2 regions of the Micromonospora sp. NPDC047740 genome follow, and region 1 is predicted to be linked to the other one. Evidence: riboswitches for the same ligand, from Rfam matches in the RefSeq annotation. Region 1 holds a riboswitch; the other holds the start of a gene.
What was found. A riboswitch is a leader RNA that binds a small molecule or an ion and turns the genes downstream of it on or off. The one in region 1 is predicted to bind ZMP and ZTP.

Region 1 (3,394 bases):
ACCACGACCAGGGTCATCGCCCGGACCAGCCCGGGCACGGCCGGGTCGCCGAGGGGCAGCGCGTACGCGTCGCGCAGCCCGATCTCGGCGGTGGGCAGCGCCCAGGTGCCGAGCTTGTCCTTGAGCCGGTGCACGGCCACCCCGGGCGCCGGCGCGTCGGGGGCGGCGGAGGCGCCGGCCAGCGGCGAGTCGGCGGCGTAGCGGGGCACCAGGAACGGCGCGAGGACCCGGCTGCCCCGGCCGGCGCCGTCGGGCCGGGCCAGAGCCACCGCCATCGGCGAGTCGGCGGCGGAGCAGAACCATTTCTCCCCGGTCAGCCGCCACGACCCGTCCGCGGCGGGCCGGCCGATGGTGCTGGACCGGGACAGGTCGGAGCCGCCCTGCGACTCGGTCATCCACTGCCCGCTGACGATCGCGGTGTCCGGGTCGGTGGAGATGAGCCGGGGCAGCCAGGCCTCCCGCACAGCCCCGTCGACCTCGGGGAGGCTGAGCAGCGCGGCGGCGCCGTCGGCCATGGCGACCGGGCAGGAGAAGGTGGCCGACTCCGGGGCGTACAGGTGCAGCAGGGCGTGCTGGACGACGCGGGCGGCGGCCCCCCAGGTGCCCCGCGCGGACTCCAGATAGGGCAGCGCGACCACGGCGTGCCGGGCGGCGGCGGCGCGCTGGGCCTGCCAGCCGGTCGAGGTGTCGATCCGGTCGACGCGGGCGCCCCAGGGGTCGTACCGGACCAGGGTGGGCGGGTGCGCCTCGGCGTCGGCGTGCGCGGCCCGCAGCGGCCCAACAACGTCGGCGGCCAGGTCGGCCAGCCGGCCCTTCGCGGCGGCGTGCCCGGCCGGGCCGAGGTGCCGCTCCAGCCAGGACCGCAGCAGCGGGTCCCCGCTGTACGGGTCGTCGGGGGTCGGTGCCGGCTGCACGTAGCGGGTCATGCTCACTCCTTCGAGGGGTGTGGGCCGACGGTAGACGATGCCGCCACCGACGCGACAGGGTCAATGTGGCTGCGCGGTGACGTAACGGGCACATACGGTCGATCCCGATGGGCAAGGAGCAGGCGTGGAGCCGGCCGGCCCGGCCCCGCCGGCCGGTCCGCAGCGGTCTGGTGCTGGCCGGCCTCGGACTGGGCCTGTGCCTGATCGGCGTGGCCGGTCTGGGCGTCTGGAACGTGCAGATGATGCTGCAGGCCAACGGCCCGGTCCGGGACACCGCCGACGCGTTCCTGCGGGAGGTGGCGTCGGGAGACACCGACAAGGCTTACCAGAAGCTGTGCCGGGACGCGCGTAGCCGGTGGAGCGCGGTCGGCTTCGGCAGCTGGGTGCGCACCCCGCCGCAGATCAGCGGCTACGAGATCACCGACGTGTCGGTGGCCACCGAACGCGGCATCCCGCGCGCCACGGTGAAGGCGCGGCTGACCCGCGACGGCGGCGCCAGCGAGGAGCGCAGCCTGCGGGTGGTGCAGGAGGACGGCAAGTGGCGGGTGTGCGGGGACCCGTTCTGACGCCGCAGCCGGGGACGACACGGTGGGCGGCGGTGCCCTATGGTGTCGGCACCACGACTGGCGAAGGTGGGTCACCACCGGGGAGTGCGGATCGGGGGCGTCGACCGCCTGGGTGCCCTCATCAACGAGATGAGGAAGCACATGCCCATCGCCTCGGCCGGTCGTCATCGGATCCTGCACCTGTCTGACACCCACGTCACGGCGAGCGGCGTCGACGAGGACGGCGTGGATGCCCTGGCCGCCCTCGATCGCATCCTCCACGACGCGCGTTTCGTGCCAGGCATCGACCTGGTGGTCGTGAGCGGGGACATCGCCGACGACGGGTCCGTCGCCGGCTGTGCCGCCGTGCGGGCGAGGGTCGGCCACTTCGCACGGGACAGGGGGATCCCGCACGTCTACTGCCCCGGCAACCACGACACCCGCGAGTCGTTCGCGAAGGTGCTGGGCACCGGTCACCTGGCCGCGGACGGCACCGACATGGGTGAGCCAGCCGACCTGGGGTCCGACGAGCGGGCGGCCGTGAGCGTGATCCGCGGGCTGCGGGTGATCACGCTGGACAGCCTGGTGCCCGGGGCGGTGCACGGCGTGGTCGGTGCCGAGCAATTGCGCTGGCTGCGGTCAGTGCTGGCCCGGCCCGCCGAGGCGGGCACGGTCGTCGTGCTGCACCACCCGCCGATCGCGCTGCACTCGTCGCCGCTGATGGGCTCGGTCAACCTGCGCAACGCCGAGCAGTTCGCCGCGGCCGTTGCCGGTGGCGACGTGCGGGCAGTTCTCTGCGGGCACTACCACCTGCAGCTGTCCGGGTCGTTGGACGGCATTCCGGTGTGGGTCACACCCGGCGTGGTCACCCGCATCGACCTCACCGCCCCGCCGCGGCTGGAGCGGGCCGTCACGGGCGCCGGCGCGTCGGTCGTCGACCTCGGCGGCCCGTTCTCGCCGATGTGCCACACCCTCCACGCTCGCGACCCGCGGGCGGGACAGCAGGTCTACCTCGTCGACGCCGTGTCGGGCGTGGACGTGCCGACGGAGTGACGGCCGAGCGCTCAGGCGCGCGGGCCGAGGTCCCCGGAGCGGTAGTGCCGGCGGCAGAGCACCTGGTAGCGCACGTCGGCGTCGTCCACGGTGTCGCCGATGACGACCTGCTCGCCCTCGCGGACCACCCGCCCGTGCACGACCCGGGCGTTGAGCAGCCCTTCCCGGCCGCACCAGCAGAGCACCTCGACCTGGATCCGGGCCACCTCGTCGGCGAGTTCGAACAGCCGCTGCGCGGCCGGGAAGAGGCAGGAGCGGAAGTCGGTGGCCAGGCCGAACGCGTACACGTCGACGTCGTACTCGTCGACCAGCTCGGCCATCTGCTCGACATGCTCCAGGTTGTAGAAGGAGGCCTCGTCGCAGATCAGGTAGTCGACGCGTACCCCGTCGGCGAGCGCGTCGCGGACCAGATCGCGCAGGTCGAGCTCGTCGGTGACCTCGATGGCGGCGTGCGCCAGGCCGATGCGGGTGGTGACCTGCGGGCCGAGTGACCGGTCGATGCGGGTGGTGACCAGGCCGCGGCGGCCCTGCCGGGCGTGGTTGTAGTTCATCTGCAGGGCCATCGTGGACTTGCCGCAGTCCATCGGCCCCCAGAAGAACTTCAGCGCGGCGGCGTGCAGCGGCCGCCCGTCGCCGCCACGGGCGGCGGCGCAGCCACCGGCACGGTCGGTGCCGGGGCCGGAGAGGGGCCGGGCCAGGCAGATCGGGGCGGCGGCGTTGTCGGTCACGTCGGGGCAGCCTAGTCCATCGACGCGAGAGGATCTTGCTGGTGCGCGGGCCGGGATGTCGTGCCCGGCCCGCGCGTCCGGCCCGGGCTACAGCACCCGGGGCGGGGTGTTGCCGGCGGCGACGATGGCCCGGCGGATCGGC
Region 2 (3,394 bases), on a different contig from region 1:
GCTTGACAGCACAGGGTCGCCGGTCCGCCACCCCCCGTGCGTCCGGTGCTGGAAGTGACCGTAGATAATGGACGGATGGTTGCCTGGGAGTACGCGTTGCTGGTCCGTCGCTATCAGGGGCAGGGCCGGAATTTCCACGTCACGTTCGTCTGGTACGCGCCGGACGGGTCGCGCACCGACGTGACGGCGTACGGGGACACCGCCATCGGGCACCTCAACCGGGTCGGCCGGGAAGGCTGGGAGCTGGTCTCCGCCGCCGAGGACGTGAACAACGTCCAGGGCAGCACCGAGGTGCACCGCTACCACCTCAAGCGCCCCCTCCGCTGACCGAGCCCTGCCCACCGGCCCACCCGCCCCACGGACCCGCCCCGTTGATCATGAGGTTCGCAGCGGAGAGAGCGTTTTCCGCTGCCGCTAACCTCATGATCAACGGGTGGTCCAGCCGGATGTGCCGACGCCCCGCGCGGCCGGAGGCCGGGCGGGGCGTCGGGAGCGGGGGCGGTCGGTCAGGCGAGGTTGATGGCGGGGTAGAGGGGGAAGGGGGCGAGCAGTTCGCTGGCCTGCTTGCTCACCTTGTCCGCCAGGGCCGCGTCGAGCACGTACTTTGCCTTGGACGGGGTGCCGTCCGGGTTCGCACCCGGGGTGGTCTGGGTGAGCACGGTGTGGATCAGCTCGGCGGTGGCGTCCATCTCGGCGGTGCCGAGGCCCCGGGTGGTCAGCGCCGGGGTGCCGATCCGGATGCCCGAGGTGTACCAGGCGCCGTTCGGGTCCTGCGGCACGGCGTTGCGGTTGGTGACGATGCCCGAGTCCAGCAGCGCCTGCTCGGCCTGCCGGCCGGTGAGGCCGTACCCGGAGACGTCGATCAGCACCAGGTGGTTGTCGGTGCCGCCGGTGACCAGCTTCGCGCCCCGGCGCAGCAGCCCCTCGGCGAGCGCCTGGGCGTTGGCGACGATGCGCTGCGCGTAGTCGGCGAACTCGGGGCGGCGGGCCTCGGCCAGCGCGACCGCCTTGGCGGCCATCACGTGCGGCAGCGGGCCGCCGAGCACCATCGGGCAGCCGCGGTCGACCTGGTCGGCCAGCTCCGGGCCGCAGAGCACCATGCCGCCGCGCGGGCCGCGCAGCGACTTGTGGGTGGTGGTGGTGACGATGTGCGCGTGCGGCACCGGGTCGAAGTCGCCGGTGAAGACCTTGCCCGCGACCAGGCCGGCGAAGTGCGCCATGTCGACCATGAAGGTGGCGCCGACCTCGTCGGCGATCTCCCGCATGATCCGGAAGTTGACCTTCCGGGGGTACGCCGAGTAGCCGGCGACCAGGATCAGAGGCTTGAACTCCCGCGCCGCCTCGGCGACCTTGTCGTAGTCGACCAGCCCAGTGGCCGGGTCGGTGCCGTAGCTGCGCTGGTCGAACATCTTGCCGGAGATGTTCGGCCGGAAGCCGTGGGTCAGGTGCCCGCCGGCGTCCAGCGACATGCCGAGCATCCGCTGGTTGCCCAGCTCCCGGCGCAGCGCGAACCAGTCCGCCTCGGTCAGCTCGTTGACCTGGCGTACCTGGGCCTTCTTCAGGGCCGGGGACTCCACGCGGTCGGCCAGGATCGCCCAGAAGGCGACCAGGTTGGCGTCGATGCCGGAGTGCGGCTGCACGTACGCGTGGGCCGCACCGAACAGCTCCCGGGCGTGCTCGGCGGCGAGTGCCTCGACGGTGTCCACGTTCTGGCAGCCCGCGTAGAAGCGGCGGCCGACGGTGCCCTCGGCGTATTTGTCGCTGAACCAGTTGCCCATGGCCAGCAGGGTGGCGGGGGAGGCGTAGTTCTCGCTGGCGATGAGCTTGAGCGACTCGCGCTGGTCGGCCAGCTCCGCCCCGATGGCGTCCGCCACCCGCGGCTCGACGGCGCGGATCACCTCCAGCGCGCTGCGGAAGGCGGTGGATTCGGCGTTCAGCGACATGCGACCTCCTGATGACGTGCGGAAGGCCCAGGCGCTCGGCGTGCGTCCTCGTGACGGGACCGCTCCCCGATGGTGCTCCATCCCACGCGCCAGTCACGGCCCGCGCCGATCCTACCGGGTCCGCCCGGGCCGGCCCGGTCCACCTCCGGCCGCTCGGGCAGTTCGTGCCGGCCAGCACCGGCCGGCAGCCGAGATCGGCGTTCACCCTGGCGGGCCGGGGTGGGGCTGGACGCTGGCTGCCCTTCGTCGCGGGCGGGGCGATCATGACGCGGGACCCGGCCCACCGGTCCCGCGTGGCGTCGGGGGTCGCTCAGGCCGTCACCGCGTCCAGTGACTTCTTGAGCGCCTTCGGGGCGGTGGGGGTCTTCGGCGCCTTCGGGCGCAGTTCGATCATGCGCGCGCCGATCTCCTGCAGCTGGTTCCGCCCGAGCGCCGCGCGCACCTTCGGGAACCACTCTTCCTCTTCCTCCTGGACGTGGTGCAGGACGTTCTCGATCAGCACCGTCGTCTTGGCGGTGTACCGCTCGTCCTCGGCATCCATGGAGAAGAGCTCGAAGCAGAGCACGTCCGCCACGTGGTGCTCCTCGTACGACTCGAGGATGTCGTCCTCGACGTCGGGCACCAGCTTGCGGACCTCCGGGTACATCACCTCGTTCTCCAGGTAGGTGTGCACGGTCAGCGCCTCGATGATCTGCCGGACCAGCTGCTGCCGTTCGCTCGCCGGCCCCTCCTCGGCGTCCTGGAACGCCTTGAACAGGCGGCGCATCTCCTTGTGGTCCTCTTTCAGCCGGACGATGGCATCGGTGGACACCGGGTGACCTCCTCGAGTCGGCGGATGCCGCCCCCGGTACCCCCGCCCGGAACAGCGCAAACAGCAGGACGGGGCCCGGCGTGGGAACGCCGGACCCCGTCGCTGGTGGTGCGGGTGTTACTTGACCACGTTGAACGCGTCGACCATGCCGGCGCCGTAGAACCCGTTCCGCGCACCGCCGGAGCAGTACGACGGGCCGATGTTGTGCGGCCACGTGGCCGGCGGAATCGGCACCGGCCAGTTCGGCACCGGGTCGTAGACGCCCGCCGGGCAGGACTGCGCCACCGCCGTACGCTCCAGGAACGCGGACAGCTGGCCCGGGGTCATGCCCGGGTGCGCCGACAGCGCCAGCGCCGCGACACCGGTGGCGTGCGGGCCGGACATCGAGGTGCCCTGCTTGTAACCCCACCCGTTGACCATGTTGCCCTGGGCGTTCAGTCGTCCAACGGTCGACAGAATGGTATCGGTGGAGGTGGAGCGGGCACCCTGGGTGCGGAACCGGCTGTCACCACCCGGGGCCGTCACATCGACCACGCCCTGGCCGTACGACGAGTAGTAGCTCTTCTGCCCGGTCGGGCCCACCGCCGAGACGGTGACCACGCCGGGCGCCTCGGCCGGCAGGTCAAGGCAGGCGCTGTTG

Region 2: another riboswitch for ZMP and ZTP. It lies ahead of ACGF4F_RS01010 (glycine hydroxymethyltransferase); the one in region 1 lies ahead of ACGF4F_RS20600 (metallophosphoesterase family protein).

Annotation. Positions count from the first base shown of each region.
Region 1 is NZ_JBIDCT010000010.1:236,583-239,976, forward strand. Features, by position in the region: gene ACGF4F_RS20590 (acyl-CoA dehydrogenase family protein) at 1-926, opposite strand, end outside; gene ACGF4F_RS20595 (hypothetical protein) at 1,034-1,492, shown strand; ZMP/ZTP riboswitch at 1,536-1,613, shown strand; gene ACGF4F_RS20600 (metallophosphoesterase family protein) at 1,622-2,524, shown strand; gene ACGF4F_RS20605 (thymidine kinase) at 2,536-3,252, opposite strand; gene ACGF4F_RS20610 (MFS transporter) at 3,340-3,394, opposite strand, start outside.
Region 2 is NZ_JBIDCT010000001.1:212,602-215,995, forward strand. Features, by position in the region: gene ACGF4F_RS01000 (PLP-dependent aminotransferase family protein) at 1-6, shown strand, start outside; gene ACGF4F_RS01005 (hypothetical protein) at 76-327, shown strand; gene ACGF4F_RS01010 (glycine hydroxymethyltransferase) at 507-1,943, opposite strand; ZMP/ZTP riboswitch at 1,962-2,050, opposite strand; gene ACGF4F_RS01015 (hemerythrin domain-containing protein) at 2,254-2,754, opposite strand; gene ACGF4F_RS01020 (S8 family serine peptidase) at 2,872-3,394, opposite strand, start outside.